DNA from 3 places in the Solwaraspora sp. WMMD792 genome. Region 2 is predicted to be linked to each of the others. Evidence: riboswitches for the same ligand, from Rfam matches in the RefSeq annotation. Region 2 holds a riboswitch; each other region holds the start of a gene.
The links. Region 2 has a riboswitch for cyclic di-AMP ahead of O7629_RS18025 (hypothetical protein). Riboswitches for the same ligand answer to the same signal wherever they lie in the genome.
Positions count from the first base shown of each region.

Region 1: it holds a riboswitch for cyclic di-AMP, as region 2 does, so the genes downstream of both, O7629_RS30035 (hypothetical protein) here and O7629_RS18025 (hypothetical protein) in region 2, are expected to answer to the same signal.
Region 3: it holds a riboswitch for cyclic di-AMP, as region 2 does, so the genes downstream of both, O7629_RS26965 (NlpC/P60 family protein) here and O7629_RS18025 (hypothetical protein) in region 2, are expected to answer to the same signal.

Region 1 covers NZ_JARUBH010000009.1:6,455,924-6,461,819, forward strand. The annotation lists gene O7629_RS30030 (glycoside hydrolase family 65 protein) at 1-140, shown strand, start outside; gene O7629_RS30035 (hypothetical protein) at 198-1,214, opposite strand; cyclic di-AMP (ydaO/yuaA leader) riboswitch at 1,217-1,352, opposite strand; gene O7629_RS30040 (TrkA family potassium uptake protein) at 1,608-2,285, shown strand; gene O7629_RS30045 (hypothetical protein) at 3,015-3,353, shown strand; gene tnpA (IS200/IS605 family transposase) at 3,350-3,766, opposite strand; partial or broken gene O7629_RS30055 (transposase) at 3,786-5,075, shown strand; gene O7629_RS30060 (cellulose binding domain-containing protein) at 5,072-5,851, shown strand.
Region 2 covers NZ_JARUBH010000009.1:3,783,665-3,789,560, reverse strand. The annotation lists gene O7629_RS18030 (glycosyl hydrolase) at 1-1,696, opposite strand, end outside; gene O7629_RS18025 (hypothetical protein) at 2,181-3,317, opposite strand; cyclic di-AMP (ydaO/yuaA leader) riboswitch at 3,322-3,452, opposite strand; gene O7629_RS18020 (cation diffusion facilitator family transporter) at 3,621-4,529, opposite strand; gene O7629_RS18015 (AAA family ATPase) at 4,575-5,896, opposite strand, start outside.
Region 3 covers NZ_JARUBH010000009.1:5,797,369-5,803,264, reverse strand. The annotation lists gene O7629_RS26980 (VanZ family protein) at 1-30, shown strand, start outside; gene O7629_RS26975 (GPP34 family phosphoprotein) at 27-773, opposite strand; gene O7629_RS26970 (NlpC/P60 family protein) at 1,023-2,066, shown strand; cyclic di-AMP (ydaO/yuaA leader) riboswitch at 2,324-2,467, shown strand; gene O7629_RS26965 (NlpC/P60 family protein) at 2,566-3,504, shown strand; gene dcd (dCTP deaminase) at 3,665-4,243, opposite strand; gene O7629_RS26955 (pyridoxamine 5'-phosphate oxidase family protein) at 4,371-4,886, shown strand; tRNA gene O7629_RS26950 (tRNA-Gly) at 5,032-5,105, shown strand; gene O7629_RS26945 (glycosyltransferase family A protein) at 5,392-5,896, opposite strand, start outside.

The DNA of each region.
Region 1 (5,896 bases), 2.7 Mb from region 2:
TGACCCACCACGGCGAATCGATCACGGTGGCTGCGGACAAGCCGGTCACCCGGGCGATCCCGCCGGCCGGCCCGGTCGGTCCGCCGCCGCAGCAGCCGACCGGCCGGTCACCGGTACGCCGGTCGGCGCGTACCGACTGACGACCTACGTCTCGTGCGGTGCCGGGCCGGCCCGGCACCGCACGAGGTGAGGTCAGGTCACAGCAGGGACAGATGTACGTGGTTGGTGTGGTCGCTGTTCGGGTCGCCGCCGGCGCCGCTGTACGAACTCCAGCCGGTGGTCGGTGACCAGAACTGCCGGTACCAGATGACGTACAGGATGCCGAGCTTGTCGGCGTTGCGGACGAAGAAGGCGGTCAGGTTGTTGCCGTACAGCCGGTCGTCGCCGAAGGCGTCGCCGCCGAACCCCTGCTGCTGAGCGGAGAAGTCGCAGGCCCGCCCCTTGGGGTGCTCGAACGGTCCGCCGGGGCGGAAGCAGGAGACGAAGCGGGTGAAGCCGGCCTTCTTCGCCTCGTTCAGCGCGTGCATGGTGCGCGGCGTGATGCAGCCGCTCGTGGTGGGGTCGTCCAGACTGCACGACTGGGACGGCCAGGAACCGTCCGAGTTGCGCGGCGCCTGGGCGGCGACCGGCGAGGTGGCCGAGACGAACCCGTTGGTGGCGACCGCGCCGACCAGTTGCAGGGCCTTTTCGGCCTCTTTCTTCTGGCGGGCCATCGCTTCGAGTTGCTGTTCCTCGCGGGCCACTTCGGCGTCGATCGCGGCGACCGCCCGGGCGGCCTGTTCGCGGGCCTCGTTGAGCTCCCGGATCCGCTTGTTGTCGTGCATGGCGATCATGTCCAGGCCTTCGGCGCGTTCCAGCAACGCGTCCGGGTCTGCGCTGTTGAGCAGGACCATCACCGGGGTGATCCGACCGAGACGGTACGAGTTGGAGGCGACCTGGCCGATCTGTGGGGTCAGCGCCGCTATCCGTTCCTCGACCTTTTCCAACTCGAGGTTGAGTTTCAACTGGCGTTTGCGGGACTCGTCGACCGCCGCCTTGGCTTCGACGTAGCCCCGGCCGGTCGATTCGAGCACTTCGCTGAGCAGTGGCGGGGCGCCTTCGTCGTCCGGATCCTGAGCGGCGGCCGGCGACGCTACGACGAAGCCGGCGAGCAGGGCGGCGACGGCGGCGAGGGCCGCGGCCGTCGGAATCCGCCGGCGGAGGGGTGCGGTCATCCTGTTCCTTTCCTTGGCCGCCGACCGAGTTAGCTGACGGGTTCGGGACGGAACGATCCCTACCGCTGGCGCGGATTCACCCCGGTGGAAACGTGGTTCCCCGGCTCACCCCGGAGGGTGATTGGGCGGCGGTCACCGCCGGCACCGGTGGGCGCCGCCTGGCGGAGACCGCCGGCAAGCTTACCGGATCGGTCACCGGCATCAACACCTCGACAATCCTGACTGAGCTGAAAAATCCGTTACCAGGCAACGACTTTCGGTGATGTCCACTGTCTGCGTTCGGCGGCGTACGACAAGTCGTCAGGCGGGCCGGATTCGCTGCGCCGAGGTTAGCGGCTGACTACAGTGCGTATGAGGAAAAGCGGGAAAGTCGCAGCGTCGGACGGATCTTCGATGAGAGATGACGATTCCCCGGTCGGGCCGCCGGACGCCGACAGCGTGGTGGTGATCGGCCTCGGCCGGTTCGGTGGTCAGGTCGCCCAGTCTCTGCTCCGTCTCGGCCACGACGTGCTGGGCATCGACGAGCACCCCAAACGGGTGCACCGCTGGTCCGAGCGGCTGCCGAGGGTGGTCGAGGCGGATTCGACCGATGACCAGGCGTTGCGCCAGTGTGGCGTCGCCGACTACCCCCGCGCGGTGGTCGGCATCGGCTCGGACGTCGAGGCCAGCATCCTCACCGTGGTGGCGCTGACCGAGCTGGGTGTCCCGGAGGTCTGGGCGAAGGCGATCACCGCCAAGCACGGCCGGATCCTCGCCTCGGTCGGCGCGCACCATGTGATCTTTCCGGAGGCGGCGATGGGTGACCGGGTGGCCCACCTGCTGGCCAGTCGGATGCTCGACTTCATCGAGTTCGACGACGGGTTCGCCATCGCCAAGGTCTGCGCCCCACCGGACGCCGCCGGCCGGACGTTGGCCGAGTCCCGGCTACGTCAGCGGTACGGCATCACGGTGGTCGGGATCAAGGAGCGGGACCGGCAGCTGAGGTACGCGGGACCTGAGACGTTGATCCCGCCGGATGCGCTGCTGATCGTCGCCGGGGCGACCACGGCGGTTCAGCAGTTCGGCCGGTGAACATGGGCGTGACCGCCTCATCACACCTTCATTTCGTGAGCTGATCAGCCGCCGGACTTTCGCAAACTCGTGACTCAGGCTACAGTCCCTGCATGGGAGCGCTTCCATCGATGGATGTGCCCCGCTGAAGTAGTCGACGCGTGGCGCGGCGATGGCGACATCACCGTGTCAACCGCACAGCTCCCGAGGCTGGCGGCGGGCCAAGCCCGGACTCCGCCGCCAGCCCGCGCACCACCTGTCGAGAGGAGGTGGAACCAGAGCCACTCGCGTGGCCCGGCTCCCGCGCGTCACGCACGACCTGGACGCCAGACCGCTCGTGCGTGTTTAGCAACTGATGGTGGGGACGGGGGTTGCCCTCCCCGTCCCCACGCTAGTCCTCGATTGTTACGGCGGGGAATCGCCGACAAGTCAGGACCGCGACGCCGGTCCGTCCGACAGTGCTGCCCGGCCTGCCGATGCATCGGCAGGCTTCGTTGTATATGGGGCCTGGGGCAGCGGCTGGGCTGCCGCGCCCGGTCTGTGGCGACGGTCGGACCGGGCCCTTTCCGTCGCCCCGCATGGGTTCGAGGTTCGTCGATCGGTAGTGGGCAAGCTCACAGTCGGTCGATCCGCTGGTCGCGACCGGACGATCCGGTCGCGCGCCGCCGGCGCGGTGGTGCCCGGCTAGTCAATCGACAATCATGGATATCAAGGTCGCTGGTCCGTCCCGGCGGCCGCACCGAAAGCGAGATGTCCATGCCGCAACCGCCGCACCGCTGCCGCCGGTGGATCCGGCGCGATCCCAACCACACCCGACGCCGGCTCGGCGTCGCGGTCGCCGCCGCACTGCTCGGCCCACCCCTGCTACCGGCGTCCGTGGCGCTCGCCGCGGCGGACACCGAGCCGCCGACCACTCCCGGCACCCCGACCGTCGCCGAGATCAGCACCACCGACGTCACCCTGGTCTGGACGGCGGCCACCGACGACGTCGGGGTGACCGGCTACCGGAATGCGGGCCAGTGCTCCGGCCTTCAGGCCGGGGGTGAAGGCCCGCGCTGGGAGGGCCGCCAGGCCCGAGCAGTGCCTTAACCGGGACGGTTCTGCTGCTCGATGTACTGCTTGATGACGCTCAACGGTGCGCCGCCGACAGACCCGGCGAAGTACGAGCCGGACCAGAGTTTGTTGGCCCGGTAGTAGTGGCGTGCCAGGTCGGGGAACTCCTGCCGGAGGCGGCGCGAGGAGACCCCTTTGAGGCTGTTGACCAGCCTGGCCACGGCGACCTTGGGCGGGAAGTTGACCAGCAGGTGGACGTGGTTGTGGCCGCCGTTGAACTCGACCAGTTCGGCCTCGAAGTCGGCGCACACGTCTCGCATGATCGCCTCCATCCGGGTCAGGTGCCGGTCGGCGAACACGTTGTGCCGGAACTTCGTTACGAAAACCAAGTGGACATGCATCGCGAAAGTGCAGTGCCTGCCGGTGCGGATGCCTCGAAGTTCGACCATAAACCAACATGATACAGTGATGGCCGTGCAGCTCCGTTACAACTACCGGATCACCCCGGACGCCGCCCAGCGCACCGCGCTGGCGCAGGCGTTCGGGTGTGCCCGCGTGGTTTTCAACGACGGACTCAGGCTGCGTCAACAGGCCCGCGAGGCGGGCGAGAAGTACATCTCCGACGGCGACCTGTCGAAGTTGGTCATCACAGCGGCCAAGGCCAGCGAGGACCGGGCCTGGCTGGGTGAGGTGTCGGCCGTGGTGTTGCAGCAGGCCCTCGCCGATCTGAACACCGCGTACCGCAACTTCTTCAACTCGCTGTCCGGCAAACGCCGGGGCCGCACGGTGGCCCCGCCCCGGTACCGGTCCCGTAAGGACAACCGGCAGGCGATCCGGTTCACGAAGAACTCCCGGTTCAAGGTCTGTGACAACGGCCGCCTGCGGCTGCCGAAGATCGGCGACGTTCCGGTGCGCTGGTCGCGCGGCCTGCCGTCGGATCCCACCTCGGTCACCGTGATCAAGGACACAGCAGGCCGGTACTTCGCCTCGTTCGTCGTGTAGATCGGCGAGGACGAAACGCTGCCGCCGGTCGACTCCGAGATCGGCATCGATCTGGGCCTGACCCACTTCGCGGTCATGTCCGACGGCACGAAGGTGACCGCACCGAAGTTCCTGCGCCGCGCGGCCCGCAAGCTCAAGCGGTTGCAGCAGGCACTCTCACGCAAGCAGAGGGGCAGCAACCGCCGTAGGAAAGCCGTGATCGAGGTGGCCCGCGCTCACGCGCGGGTAGCCGACACCCGGCGGGACTGGCAGCACAAGCTGTCCACGGCGATCATCCGCGAGAACCAAGCGGTGTACGTCGAGGACCTGTGCGTTGTCGGTCTCGGCCGGACTCTGCTGGCGAAGTCCGTGCACGATGCGGGCTGGGCCGCCTTCACCGGCATGCTGGAGTACAAGGCGCAGCGGTACGGGCGCGCGTTCGCCCGGGTGGACCGGTGGCTCCCGTCCACCCGGATGTGCTGCGACTGCGGCCGGATCAACGAGAAGATCGCGTTGAACGTCCGGGAGTGGGACTGCCCGTGCGGCAGTCACCACGACCGGGACATCAACGCCGCCATCAACATCAAGGCCGCCGGACAGGCGGACTTCAACGACCGTCGAGCGCACGTAAGACCGGGACTTGTCCCGGCGGCGCGCAGTGAAGCGGTAACCCACCCGGACGCTGCGTGTTCCACGCGCAGCGTGGAGGGAATCTCCGTCCTTCAGGGCGGAGAGGATGTCAAGAGGTCGCCCGACTGCACACCGACTACGTCGTGATCAGCACGACCCCCGACTACGCGATCACCATCGGCGGGCTGGGGCCGTCGCAGACGTACCAGTTCTGGGTGTACGCGCTCGACGCCGCCGGCAACCGTTCGCCGGCCAGCCCGAGCCTGCGCCTGACCATGCCGCCCGGCGACGACCAGCCACCCACCGCGCCCAGCGCGCTGACCACCACCACGATCGGCGCCGACTCGGTCACCCTGCGGTGGCAGCCGTCCGTCGACAACGTCTACGTCGCCTGGTACGAGGTGCTGCGAGTCGACCCTGACGGCTCCACCACCCCGGTGGCGACCGCCCCGCAACACCCGCCGACCGGACCGACCGCCCGGGTCGGCGCACTGCGGCCGCAGACCGCGTACACCTTCGTGGTGCGGGCCCACGACGACGCCGGCAACACGTCACCACCGTCCGAGCCACTGACCGTGCGGACCCTGCCGGCGGCACCGGTCTGCGAGGTCAGCTATCAGGTGGTGAACCACTGGCCCGGAGCCCTCCAGGCCCAGCTGACCATCCACAACGCCGGACCGGCCGTGATCGACGGCTGGACCCTGCGCTGGACCTTCCCCGGCGACCAGCAGATCAGCCACCTGTGGGGCGCCGAACCGGTCGACCTGATCCCGCCGGACATCACCGTCACCAACACGCCGTGGAACAGCCGGATCCCGGCCAGCGGCAGCGTACAACTCGGTTTCGTGCTCAGGTACTCGGCGGACAACACGCCGCCCACGGACTTCCTGCTCAACGGCGACCGGTGCACGTCCTCGGGTTGACCCCTCGTCGAAGACGCGCTGGTGACGGCGGCTTGCTAGCCTCGC
Region 2 (5,896 bases):
CGAAGTTCATTCCCTCCGAGGACGACTCCTGGTTGTTGCCGGCGAAGAACGCTCCGTGTCCGGCGGCCCAGTCATGGCCGGCGTAGATGTCGAAGTCGCGCAGGAACGGGAACATCGGGTCGTTGCGGTCCCAGCTGTTGGCGTCGCGGATCAGCAGGTTGACCATTCCGCCGTACTGGCTGGTCGCCGCCCAGGTGGGGTCGAACTTGGCCAGCGTCGCGGCGGCGGCGATGTAGTAGCCGTAGTGGAAGTGGTGGTCGTTGAGATCGGTGTCGGAGCCGTACGAGGCGGGGTAGCCGACCAGAGTGCCCCAGGCCTGGTCGTAGAAGAACACCCGTTGGGTCTTGCCGGGGCTGGCGGTGAACCAGTCGGTCAGCCGGTTCCGGATCGCGGTGAGCAGGTGGTCGCGCTGGGCGGTGCGGCCGAGCTGGTCGGCGATCTCGGCCAGCCGGGCGGCCCGGCCGAGCGCCTTGCCGGTCCAGTAGGTGTCGTTGTCGAAGCCGGCGAGCGGGTCGCCGGACGCGGCCTGGTCCAGGTGCGCGGTGAGCGTGGCGAGGTCGGCACCGACGCTGGTGGCCACCGCCGGGACCTCCGGCAGTACGCCGTGGAAGCGCATCGCGGTCCGGAACGATGTCGCGCCGATCAGGTTGCGCATCGGGCCCCGGGCCGACACGTAGGTCTCGGCGATCGGGCTGCCGCCGTCGAGGTGCTTCCACTGGTGGGGATAGAGGGAGACGACCGTGCCGGTGACGGAGCCCTCCCGGGCCGTGGTGGTGAAGCTGTAGGTGGCGTCGACCGTGCTGCTGGCCTGATCGTAGCTCCAGCTGACCCGGGTGCCGGTGACGTGCGCGTGGGCGTACCGGCCGTAGCTGTCCATCAGGGCGGTGCGCCGCGCGGCGCTGGTGCCGGCGCCGGTCGGCAGCAGCGCGACGGAGAAGTAGCCGCGGCCGGCGAGGGTGGAGCTGATGGTGGTCCCGTTGACGGTCCAGGTCGCGCCGCTGGGGGCGTAGGCGACGTAGTCGTGGCCGCGCATGGAGAAGCCGACCCGGGTGCCGCCGTGGTGCCAGACCGTCGGGGTGCCGGGAAACGACAGTTCCGCGTTGCCGCCGGTGACCTGGGCGTACACGAACGGCAGACCGTGGCCGACGGTCGCGCGCAGGGTACGGGCCCCGTCGGACCAGTACGGGCTGACCGTCCAGTCGGTCCAGCCGTCGACCTTGACGTCCGGGGCGTTGAGTCCGGCGACGCCGAGGGTGAACTCCCGGGTGTACGGGTAGTGGTATTCGCCGACGCCGGTCGACGTGCCGGAGATCGCCGCCTCGGTGGTGTAGGAGACGCCGAGTCCGCCGGCGGTCGGCTGGAACGACATCGGGTGGGCGTGCAGCGGGTCGGAGTAGGCGCAGTTGTACCGCTTGAACAGCAGCGACGACCACCAGTCGTTGGTCGGCACCGCGCCGGCTGGGGCGTTGCCCGTGACGTACTGCCGGGGGTTGGCGGAGATGTTGCCGCAGGCGGTCGGGGCGGCCGCGCCCGCCGGGCGGGTGGTGGTGTAGCTGCCGGCGCCGACGGTGGCGGCGTCGGCGGTGCGCAGTACGCCGAAGATCAGTCCGGTGGCGGCCAGCGCCGTCACGGTGGTGGCTGCCAGGATCCGGCGCGGCGTACGACCTGTTCGCGCGCCACGGATCGACAGGTTCATGGTGCCTCCGGGTTGGGTCGGGCGCAGTCCACGATCGCGAAAAATTTCACGCCCATTAATGAGTTATTGCCAGGAGGTCATCAGACATACGGGCTCCTGTCAATATCCCGACATGAAGTTTCGTTCATCCGGTACGGGGTCGTCGCGGTCTGTTGACAGCCGTGCCGCTGCTGCTATATATCTAACTGTGAGAGCGCTCTCTCGGCCTCGCGGGCGGCAATGTGCCCAGCGTGAGCCGGGTGTGACTGCGTGGTGGTAGAGCGCTCTCGTGTGGATGCCGGTGGCCGTCGGTCGATATGCCGATCGGTCTTTCGGTGCTGCCCGAGGCTCCTGCACATCTATTATCGATGCTGACAGGAATCGTCCTCCGGGAATGCGCTACGGCGATTCGGGGGATCACCGTCGAGCCGGCGGGGGCGTCGGTTCATAGCAGTACGGGGGCGGACGGCCACCGACGTGGCCGTCCGCCCCCGTACGCGCGACGTCAGTACACCGACAGGTGCACGTGGTTGGTGTGGTCGCTGGACGGGTCGCCGCCTGCGCCGCTGTACGTCTTCCAGCCGCTGCTGGGCAGCCAGATCCGCTTGTACCAGATCACATAGAGCACGCCGAGCCGGTCGGCGTTGTTGATGTAGTAGTTCGCGAGGTTGTCGCCATAGCTCTTGTCGCCGCCGGTCGCCACTCCACCGAAGCCGTTGGGCTGGGCGGCGAAGTCACACGCCCGGCCCTTGGGGTGCTCGCCGGAGCTGCCGTTGCGGAAGCAGGACACGTAGCGGGTGAAGCCGGCAGCCTTCGCCTGGTTCAGGGCGTGCAGCGTACGCGGCGTGATGCAGCCGGAGGTGGTGGGGTCGTCGACGTTGCACGACTCGGCCGGCCAGGAGCCGTTGGCGTTGCGTGGGGCCGGGGTCGCCGACGCGCTGGACGACCCGGATCCCGACGAGCCGGAGCCGGAGGATCCTGAGCCGGAGGATCCGCTGGCGGCGGCCCGCTCGGCCTCCTCCGCCGCCTGCTGCCTCGCCCGTTCCTCCGCCTCCTTCTCGGCGGCGACCGCGACGGCCAGGGCCCGCTCCGCCTGGTTCCGGCGCTGGTCCATGATGGTGACCTGCTTCTGCTGCTCCCGGATCTCATGCTCGATCGCAGCCTTGGACCTGGTCACCTGGTCACGGGTGCGGTACAGCTCGCGGAGCTGCTTCTCCTCGTTGGCGGTCACCGCGCTCAGCGCCGCCGCCCGGTCGATGAACCCTTCCGGCGAGGTGCTGTTGAGCAGCGCGGAGACCGGGCCGAGCCGGCCGTTGCGGTACGCGCGGTCGACGATGTGCCCGACGTTCCTGTTCCGTTGCTCCAGCTCAGCACCGACCGTGTCGAGCTGCTCGGACAGCTTCTTCTGCCGGTCCTTCGAATGGTTGAGCGCCGCCTTGGCGTCGATCCAGCCCTTCGAGGCCGCATCGAGCTCCTTGCGCAGGCTGTCGGTGCCGCCCTCGTCGTCGACCCGGTCGGGTCGGTTCGTGGGCAGGGCGGCTCCGGCCGGCGAGCCGATCGGGGTGCCGGTGACGGCCATCAGGGCGGCGGTCAACGCCGCCAACAACGCGAATCGGGTTTTCCTGTGGACTGTGCGTGACACTGTGCGTTCCTTCCGTCAGCCGCCGACCGGGTTAGCTGACGGGTTCGGGACGGAAGATCCCTACCGCGTGACGCGGATGCACCCCAGGTACGTGGTTCCCCGGCTCGCCGTACGGCGATTAGGCGACGGCCTCCGCGGGCGCCGGAGGGGCGCCGCCCGAGCGGAGACCGGGGCCGAGACTACCGGTTCCCCGGGTTGCCGTCCCGGTATCGATAGCCATGTTATGTCTGGAAAAATCAGAAATATACGTATATCGTAGCTGTCAACGTCGCGGTAAGGTCACGAAACTTAAGCATCTGCTAATCACCAGTCGGCCGGTCCACAGGAGTCGGCGGGGGCCAGCGGCTCGATCTGCAGCGTCGCGTGCTCGATACCGAACTCGTCGTGCAGGGCCGTCCGGGCGTCCCGCAGCACCGTGCCGATATCGGCTGACGGGGTCACGGCCAGGTGTGCCGAGGCCACCTCCATGCCCGGGGTGAGCGTCCAGACGTGGAGGTCGTGCACGTCGCAGACGCCCGGCACGGTGGCCAGCCGGCTGCGGACCCGGGCGACCTCCACATGCTCCGGCGCCGCCTGCACCAGGATGCGCAGCGCGGCCCGGGCCAGCCGCCAGGTGCGCGGCAGGATGAACACCCCGACACCGACGGCGACCAGCGGGTCGGCGTACCACCAGCCGGTGGTGGCGATCACCGTGGCGGCCACCAGCACTCCCACCGAGCCGAGCAGGTCGCCGAGTACCTCCAGGTAGGCGCCCCGTACGTTGAGGCTCTCCCTGGCCCCCTGGCGCAGCAGGGCGAAGGCGACGATGTTGGCGAGCAGTCCGGCGACCGCCACCACCAGCATCGGGCCGACCGTCACCGGCTCCGGATCGGCGAACCGGCGGGCCGCCTCAACCAGGACGTAGAGCGCGACCCCGGCGAGCAGTACGGCGTTCGCCAGCGCGGCCAGCACCTCGAGGCGGTAGAGGCCGAAGGTGCGCTGCGGCTCCCCGGTCGGTCGCCGGGTCGCGGCTATCGCCGCGAGCGCCATGCCGATGCCGAGTACGTCGGTGAACATGTGCCCGGCGTCGGACAGCAGTGCCAGGGAGCCGGTGGCCAGCGCGGTGACCGCCTCGACGACCATGAAGCCCGCCAGCAGGGCGAAGGCGGCCCAGAGACGCCCGTAGTGTCGCTGGCCGGTGCTCCCGGCGCCGTGATCGTGTCCGACTCCCACGCCTGCCACCCTCCGTCGCCCGGCGTCTCGTCAGTAGACTAATGCTCACATAGCAATATGTGCAATCGACTCCGGGTCGAGGTCGATGGTGACCAGCCGCTGCGTCGCCCGGGAGAGCGCGACGTAGAGGGTGCGCACCCCGGCCTCGGACTCGGCACGGATCTCCTCGCCGGCCACCAGCACCACCGCGTCGTACTCCATGCCCTTCGCCTGCAGGCTCGACACCACCTGCAGCCGAGAGGTCGCCAGCTCGCCGAGCCAGCCGGCGACCTCGTCCCGCCGGGCCACCGCGGCGATGACGCCGACCGTCCCCTCCACTGCGGCCAGCATCTCGGCGGTCGCGGTACGGACGGCAGCCGGCAGCACCGCCGCAGCTATCCGGTCCCGGCGTGGCGCCACCCCGGTCGATCGGACCGCCGTCGGCAACGGGGCGTCCGGAGCGACCTCGCGGATCACCTCGGCGGCCAGTTCGAAGATCTCCGCCGGGTTGCGGTAGTTCGTGGTCAGCTGGAATTCCCGCCGCGGCCGCCGCCCCAACGCCCGGTCCCGGGCCTGGGCGAGCTCGGCCGGATCCCCGGTCCACGCGGTCTGCGCCGGATCCCCGACCACCGTCCAGGAGGCGAGTCGGCCCCGGCGCCCGATCATCCGCCACTGCATCGGCGACACGTCCTGCGCCTCGTCGACCACCACGTGGGCGTACTCCCGGTAGTCGGCCGGCCGCTCCCGGGCGGCGGCCCGGGCCGCCCGGTCCCGATCGGCGAAGGTCGTCACCTCACGCACCCCGCCGGTCACCTGGAACGGATCCCGGTGCCGGCGGCGGGGCTGCGGTGGCCGGCCGAGCAGTTCGTCCAACTCGTCCAGCAGCGCCACGTCCGCGATCGTCGGCCCGTTGTCCGCCAGGCCACCGAACGCGTCGGCGAGCACCGTGATCTCGGCCGGGTCGAGCACTCCCCGCGCGTACCGACGCAGCCGGTCCGGCCGGGCCAGCCAGCCCAGCACGTGTCGCGGCAGCAGGCGGGGCCACCAGGCCCGCAGGAAGTCCCGGAAATCGTCCCGGTCCGACAACTCGTCCTCGAACTCGGCCTGTCCGGGCAGCCGGGCCGGGGCCACCAACTGCCGGGCCTGCGCCCACAACGCCTCGAACAACCCGTCGATACCGGCCCGCCGGACCTCGTTGCGCCGCGCCCCCCGGGGCAGCGCGCGGGCCCGGATGCCGTCCAGTTCCGGGCCGCGTAGCCGCAGCAACTGCCCCCGGTAGAGCAGCCGTAGCTCGGTCGGCCCGTCCGGTACCGCGTCACGTACCGCCCGTTCCAGCACCCGCCGCATCCGTAGCGACCCCTTCAGCACGGCGACCGACGCTGGATCCG
Region 3 (5,896 bases), 2.0 Mb from region 2:
TTCGCGCCGTCGCCTACCGGGGTCAGCTAGCTGCCAGTCGCGACGTCGGTGGCGGTGAAGACGCTGCGGGCGACCGTCGCCCGGTACCCGTCGACGACGTCGGTGGTCGCGGCGATCGGCCAGGCCGCCGGCCCGAGCACCGCGGGCGGCCGGTGCCGCGCGTCCGAAGGCCGTGCAGCACCGACGTCCGGCACGTCGAGTGCGTTCAGCAGGCAGGCCAACGCGGCGGTACGTGGTCCGACCGGTCCCGCGCCGCGCTCGGCGGCGGCCAGCCGTCGCCGGGTCTCCGTCTCGGCGGGCGGTTCGACGCCGTCCGGCGGAGCGAACCTGGTCCGGGGCAGCACCCAGAGCACCCGGTCCCGTTCCCGGCGGAGCACCCCCGAGGCGACCAGCCCGTCGAGTACCTCGTCGACTACACCGTGGGACAGATCGACCACCCAGTCGCGGGTCGCGCGGCCAGGCTCGGCCTGGATCCTGGTCCGTACCTGGTCGAGCAGCTCCCGACCGTGGCCTCGACCCGGGGCTCCGCCGGGCGCGTACCCGCCGGCGGGATCGTCGTCGGCCTGGCTGTCGTCGGCTGGGTTGCCGCCGGTCGGGTTGTCGTCGGCCAGCACCCGGCCGTCTGCGTCAATCGCAATCTGGCCGCCGACGGCGAGGTCGCACAACACCGCCCCGGCGACGGCGTAGTCGAGCTCTGGGGAAGCGACGGTCGCGGTCCCGGAATCGTCATAGCTGAGCAGGACCAGCTCCTCCGCGAGGCTGAGCGACTCCATGTCATCACGCTAACCGCCCAGACCGGTGACCGCAGGATAAGCGGTAGCTGCGGGAGAAGCAGCTGCTACGGGAGAAGCAGTGCTGCGGGCGGCGCCGAGCGGTTGCCACGGAGGAAGCAGAGGCGGCAGGCGGTCTTGAACGAACACCGCGCTTTCCAATAAGGTGATGCACCGACCGCTGCGGATGTCGGCCTCCGTACCCCCGCCCGTGAGGCCCCAGCGATCGAACCATTGAAGGAGTCGCTGCCAATGGCACGTGCGCTCGCAAATTCGCACATCCATCGTCACAGTGGGTCCCGATATCGACGCGGAGAGCATCGGCCTTTACGGCTCTTGCGGCATAGTGCGATCACGCTGTTGCTCGCCGTAATCGCGTTGCTCTCCCCGGCTGGGCCGGCCCACGCCGAGCCGACGCTGGCTGAGATCGAAGCCGAGTTGGATGCCCAGTGGCTGAAACTGGAACCGGTCATCGAGCAGTACAACAAGGTGCACAGCGAGCTCAAGGCCAACGAGAAGAAAGCGGCCGCGCTCGACGAGAAGATCCGCCCCCTGTCCCTGCAGGCCAACCTGGCGGCGGATGAGATCGGCGAGGTTGCCAACCGCTACTACCGGACCGGGCCGTCGAGCGAACTGAACGCCCTGCTCCGGACCGGATCACCGACCAGCCTGGCGGATCAGCTCGTGGTGCTGGACCGAATCTCCAAGCGTCGGCAGGAAAAGATCACCGCTGTTCTGGAGACCCGGGACCGCTATCTCGCCGAACGGCAGACGCTGGACGAGTTGATCACGAAGCAGCAGGCACAGGACAAGACGCTCGCCGAGCAGCGCAAGACCATCGACGCCGAGATCAAGCGCCTGGAGCGGGCGCGCAACGCCGCGTACCAGTCCACCGGCTACACCGGCGGATCTGGTGCCTCCGGCCCGTGCCCGGCGGTGTCGGTCGGCGGAGCCGCCGGAACCGCGGTCCGCACCGCGTGCGCACAGCTCGGTAAGCCGTACGTCTGGGGTGCCACCGGGCCGAACGCCTTCGACTGTTCCGGCCTGACCCAGTACGCCTGGGCAAGTGCCGGTGTCAGCCTCACGCATTACACCGGAACTCAGTGGAATCAGGGCAGTTCGGTCAGCCGCGCCAACGCCAAACCCGGGGATCTCGTATTCTTCTTTAGTGATCTGCATCACGTGGGGATCTACATCGGTAATGGCCTGATGGTGCACGCTCCCCGCGCGGGTCAACCCGTGCAGATGGAGAACATCGACAACATGCCGCTCGCCGGATTCAAGCGGGTCGGCTGATCGCGGCAGGTCAGCCAGCCCGCCGAGGCAATCTGAGTGGCGCGCGTTGGTCGGCCGAACGTACGGGCGGACCGGTATGAACGGGCCGGTCCGCCCGGCAAGATTCGAACGCTTGAACGATGGCAGCCTATGCACGATACGCAATCGCCTGCGTACTCAATGAGATAGTCCATGTTCTCGCTTGCGTAGCGAGAACGCCGCTCTCTACCCTTGGGGATCGTCGAGTCGGGAGGACGTCAACCAGCCGGGTTGACCTCGGCCTGACACCGCCTAATCGCCGTCTGACGGCGAGCCGGGGACCCACGGCACTTCCGGGGTGAATCCGCAGGCCACCTGCGGTAGGGCGTCTCCTTTCCGCCCGAACCCGTCAGCTAACCCGGTAGGCGGTCTGGGGAGAAGGAGTCCGGTGGCTACGAGCGCCCCTCGGCGATACCTCCGGTGGTCCAGCCGCGACCATCGGCAAAAAACGCCGCACGACCCTAGCCGAATACTCACCGCGTTGATCGCCGCCACCACCGGCGTCGGTCTGCTGCTGGTCGGAGCGCCGGCGCAGGCGCAGCCGACCGTCGCCGAAATCGAGTCGCAGATCGACGAGGTCTGGGCCGAGCTCGAACCGACGATCGAACGGCACAACGCCGTACGGCAGGACCTCGCCGCCAAGAAGAAGCAGGCGGACGAACTGCAGAAGAAGATCAAGCCGCTGCAGATCCAGATCGACCTGGCGATGGACCGGGTCAGCGAGTTCGCCGCCCGGTCGTACAAGGGCGGTAGTCCGTCGGTCTTCAACGCGATCCTGACCAACGGCAAGCCGACCCACCTCGCCGACCAGCTCGAGCTGCTGGACCAGTTCGCCCGGCGGCAGGCACGCGACGTGCAGGCCGTCGTCGACCTCAAGAACGAGTACGCCGCGAAGAAGGCCCCGCTCGACGATTTGATCGTCGAGCTGACCAGCACCGAGGCTCAGCTGGCGGCGAAGGCCAAGGAGATCGACGCCGAGGTTGACCGGCTGCAGGACCTGCGCCTGGAGGCGTACGGCTCGACCAACACCCTCGGCTCGCTGCGTCCCGCGCCCTGCCCGGCGACCTACCCCGGCGGTGCGGCCGGCAAGGCGGTCACCTTCGCCTGCGCGCAGATCGGCAAGCCGTACGTGTGGGGTTCAGCGGGACCGGGCAGCTACGACTGTTCGGGTCTCACCCTGGCCGCTTGGGCGCAGGCCGGCGTCTCGCTGCCGCACAACGCCGCCCGGCAGCGTCAGGTGACCGCCAACGTCAGCCGGGACGAGTTGCGCCCCGGCGACCTCATCTTCTACTACAGCGGGCTTTCCCACGTCGGCATGTACGTGGGTAACGGCTGGATCGTGCACGCCTCCCAGGCGGGCGAACCGGTGCAGATGCGCAAGATCGGTTCGAGTGTGCACAGTTACGGCAGGCCCGGCTAGACCTCACTCCTCCCCATGGCCTGGCGCGTGCCGCTGATCCCCCCGTCAAGCGGCAGCACCGGCCACCGGAAAGGCGCCCTCCCATGTCTCCCCCCGGCTTGGGAGGGCGCCTTTCGCCTCCCCGCCGCCGGTGCGCCGGCTCTCCAACAGCCCAGCCGGTTCAGCTGGTCGGCCAGGTGCGCCACCGCTGCCAGGACCGGCTCGGAGTGGGCCCACGCTGCCCCTGGTACCGGGATCCGTAGACCGCCGACCCGTACGGATGCTCGGACGTCGACGAGAGCCGGAAGATGCACAACTGGCCGATCCTCATCCCGGGCCAGAGCTTGATCGGCAGGTTCGCCACGTTGGACAACTCCAACGTCACGTGGCCGGAGAAGCCGGGGTCGATGAAGCCGGCGGTGGAGTGGGTCAGCAGGCCCAGCCGACCCAGGCTCGACTTGCCCTCCAGTCGGGCGGCCAGGCCGTCGCCGAGCGAGACGACCTCGAGCGTGGAGGCGAGGACGAACTCACCGGGGTGCAGGACGAACGGGTCGCCGCTGGGCACCTCGACCTGGGACGTCAGATCGTCCTGCCGGGTGGCCGGGTCGATGTGGGTGTACAGGTGGTTGTTGAAGACCCGGAAATACCGGTCGAGCCGGACATCGATGCTCGACGGCTGGATGAGCGAGGGTTCGAACGGCTCGAGGGAGAGGCCGCCGGTCTTGGTCTCCGCGACGATGTCCCGGTCGGAGAGGAGCATCGTCACACGATAGCGACCGTGCGGCCGGTGCGACCGCGCGGCCGGTGTCCTGGCCGGAACGTACCCGGATCGGCTTGGCCGGGCGATCCGACTATCTCTTCGTACACATGTTCGATAGAATCATCGCATGGCAACCTGGTCCGAGTTCGCAGCCGACGAGCCCCGCCTGGCCACGGCGATCCGACTCCTCATGCAGCAGTACGGTCCCGGCCTCGGCTACCTCGCCACCGTCCGAGCCGACGGTGGTCCCCGGGTGCACCCGGTCTCCCCGGTGATCACCGACAGCGGGCTGTTCTGCTTCATCATCGACTCGCCGAAGCGGCGTGACCTGGAGCGGGACGGTCGGTACGCGCTGCACTCGTTCCCGCCGGAGGAGAGTGACGACGAGGCGTACCTGGCAGGTCGGGCGCATCCGGTCACCGATCCGGCCAAGGTGGGTCGGCTCGCCAGCGATCTCGGGGCCGTGCCGCACGTCGACTGGCGACTGTTCGAGTTCACCGTCGACGTGGCGATGGTGGCGCAACGCGGTGGCAGCACCGGCCACTACGCGGCGGCGGCGCCACGGCAACCAGCCGTCCAGGTCTGGCTCGACCCGACCAGCGGCAGCGTCTCCCACCCGGTGCCGACCCCGGTCGCCTGCTGACCCGCCGCGTGCACCGGCCGACGCGTCGACGCGCTACCCGTTGACGCTCGGTCGACGGGTGTCGAGCCGTACCCCGTGCTGTGCTCGGCCGGCGGCCGGGCCTGTTGCGCAGTGACCGGGCGGACCGGGTAGAGTGGGGCCGCTCGCGGGTGTAGTTCAATGGCAGAACATCAGCTTCCCAAGCTGACAGTGCGGGTTCGATTCCCGTCACCCGCTCCACACCGAAAGCCCTGGTCAGGACCACAATCCCAACCAGGGCTTTCGTCGTAGGCGCGCGGGATCGCCGCCAGCTTCCTACTTTCGCGGGTACGCGGCCTGAAGCACCTCGCGGATCAACTCGCTGGGGCTGCGGTTGGTCAGCTCTGCCAGTTGCCCGCCTCGGAACCCATGCTGCCTCCGCGGACGTGATGCCGCAGGTGCATCCTGATGCACCTCTGGCATCAAGCTGAACAGGTAACCCCTGGCCCGAGAGGGTCACACTGCGTGCAACGACCGTCGCGCGTCATCATCGACCTTGCGGTGCGGACGACGTCGGGCCGATACCCAGCAGCGCCAGCGCGGCGACCCGGCTTTCGATCACCTGGATCCGGTCGGCCCGTTCCGTCGGGGACCAGTGGGCCTGCTGGTTGGTCACCTGCCCGGGCCATTTCCGGTAGAGCAACCCCGGCTCGTCGATGAAGTGACCGTCGCTGACCGTGCTCGCGGCGAGGAGCAGCCCGGTGTCCTCGGAGGCGGGCAGCGCCAGCCAGCCGCCCAGGGCCAGCAGCAGGTCCGTACGGATGCACAGCGTCGCCGGGTGCACCGGCAGCCGGTAGGCGTCCTCCTGCCAGCACCGGTGGACCGTACCGGCGGGCAACCGGCCGCCCGGTGGATCGGTGGCCATCCGTACCGTGCTGTGGTCGCTCAGCAGATCGAGCGCCGCCGCCGTCGTCCAGCCGACCGTCGGGTCGGCGGTGAGGACCGCGATGTCGCGGGCCAGCGCGTCGGAGGTCAGCCGGTCGTCGGCGTCG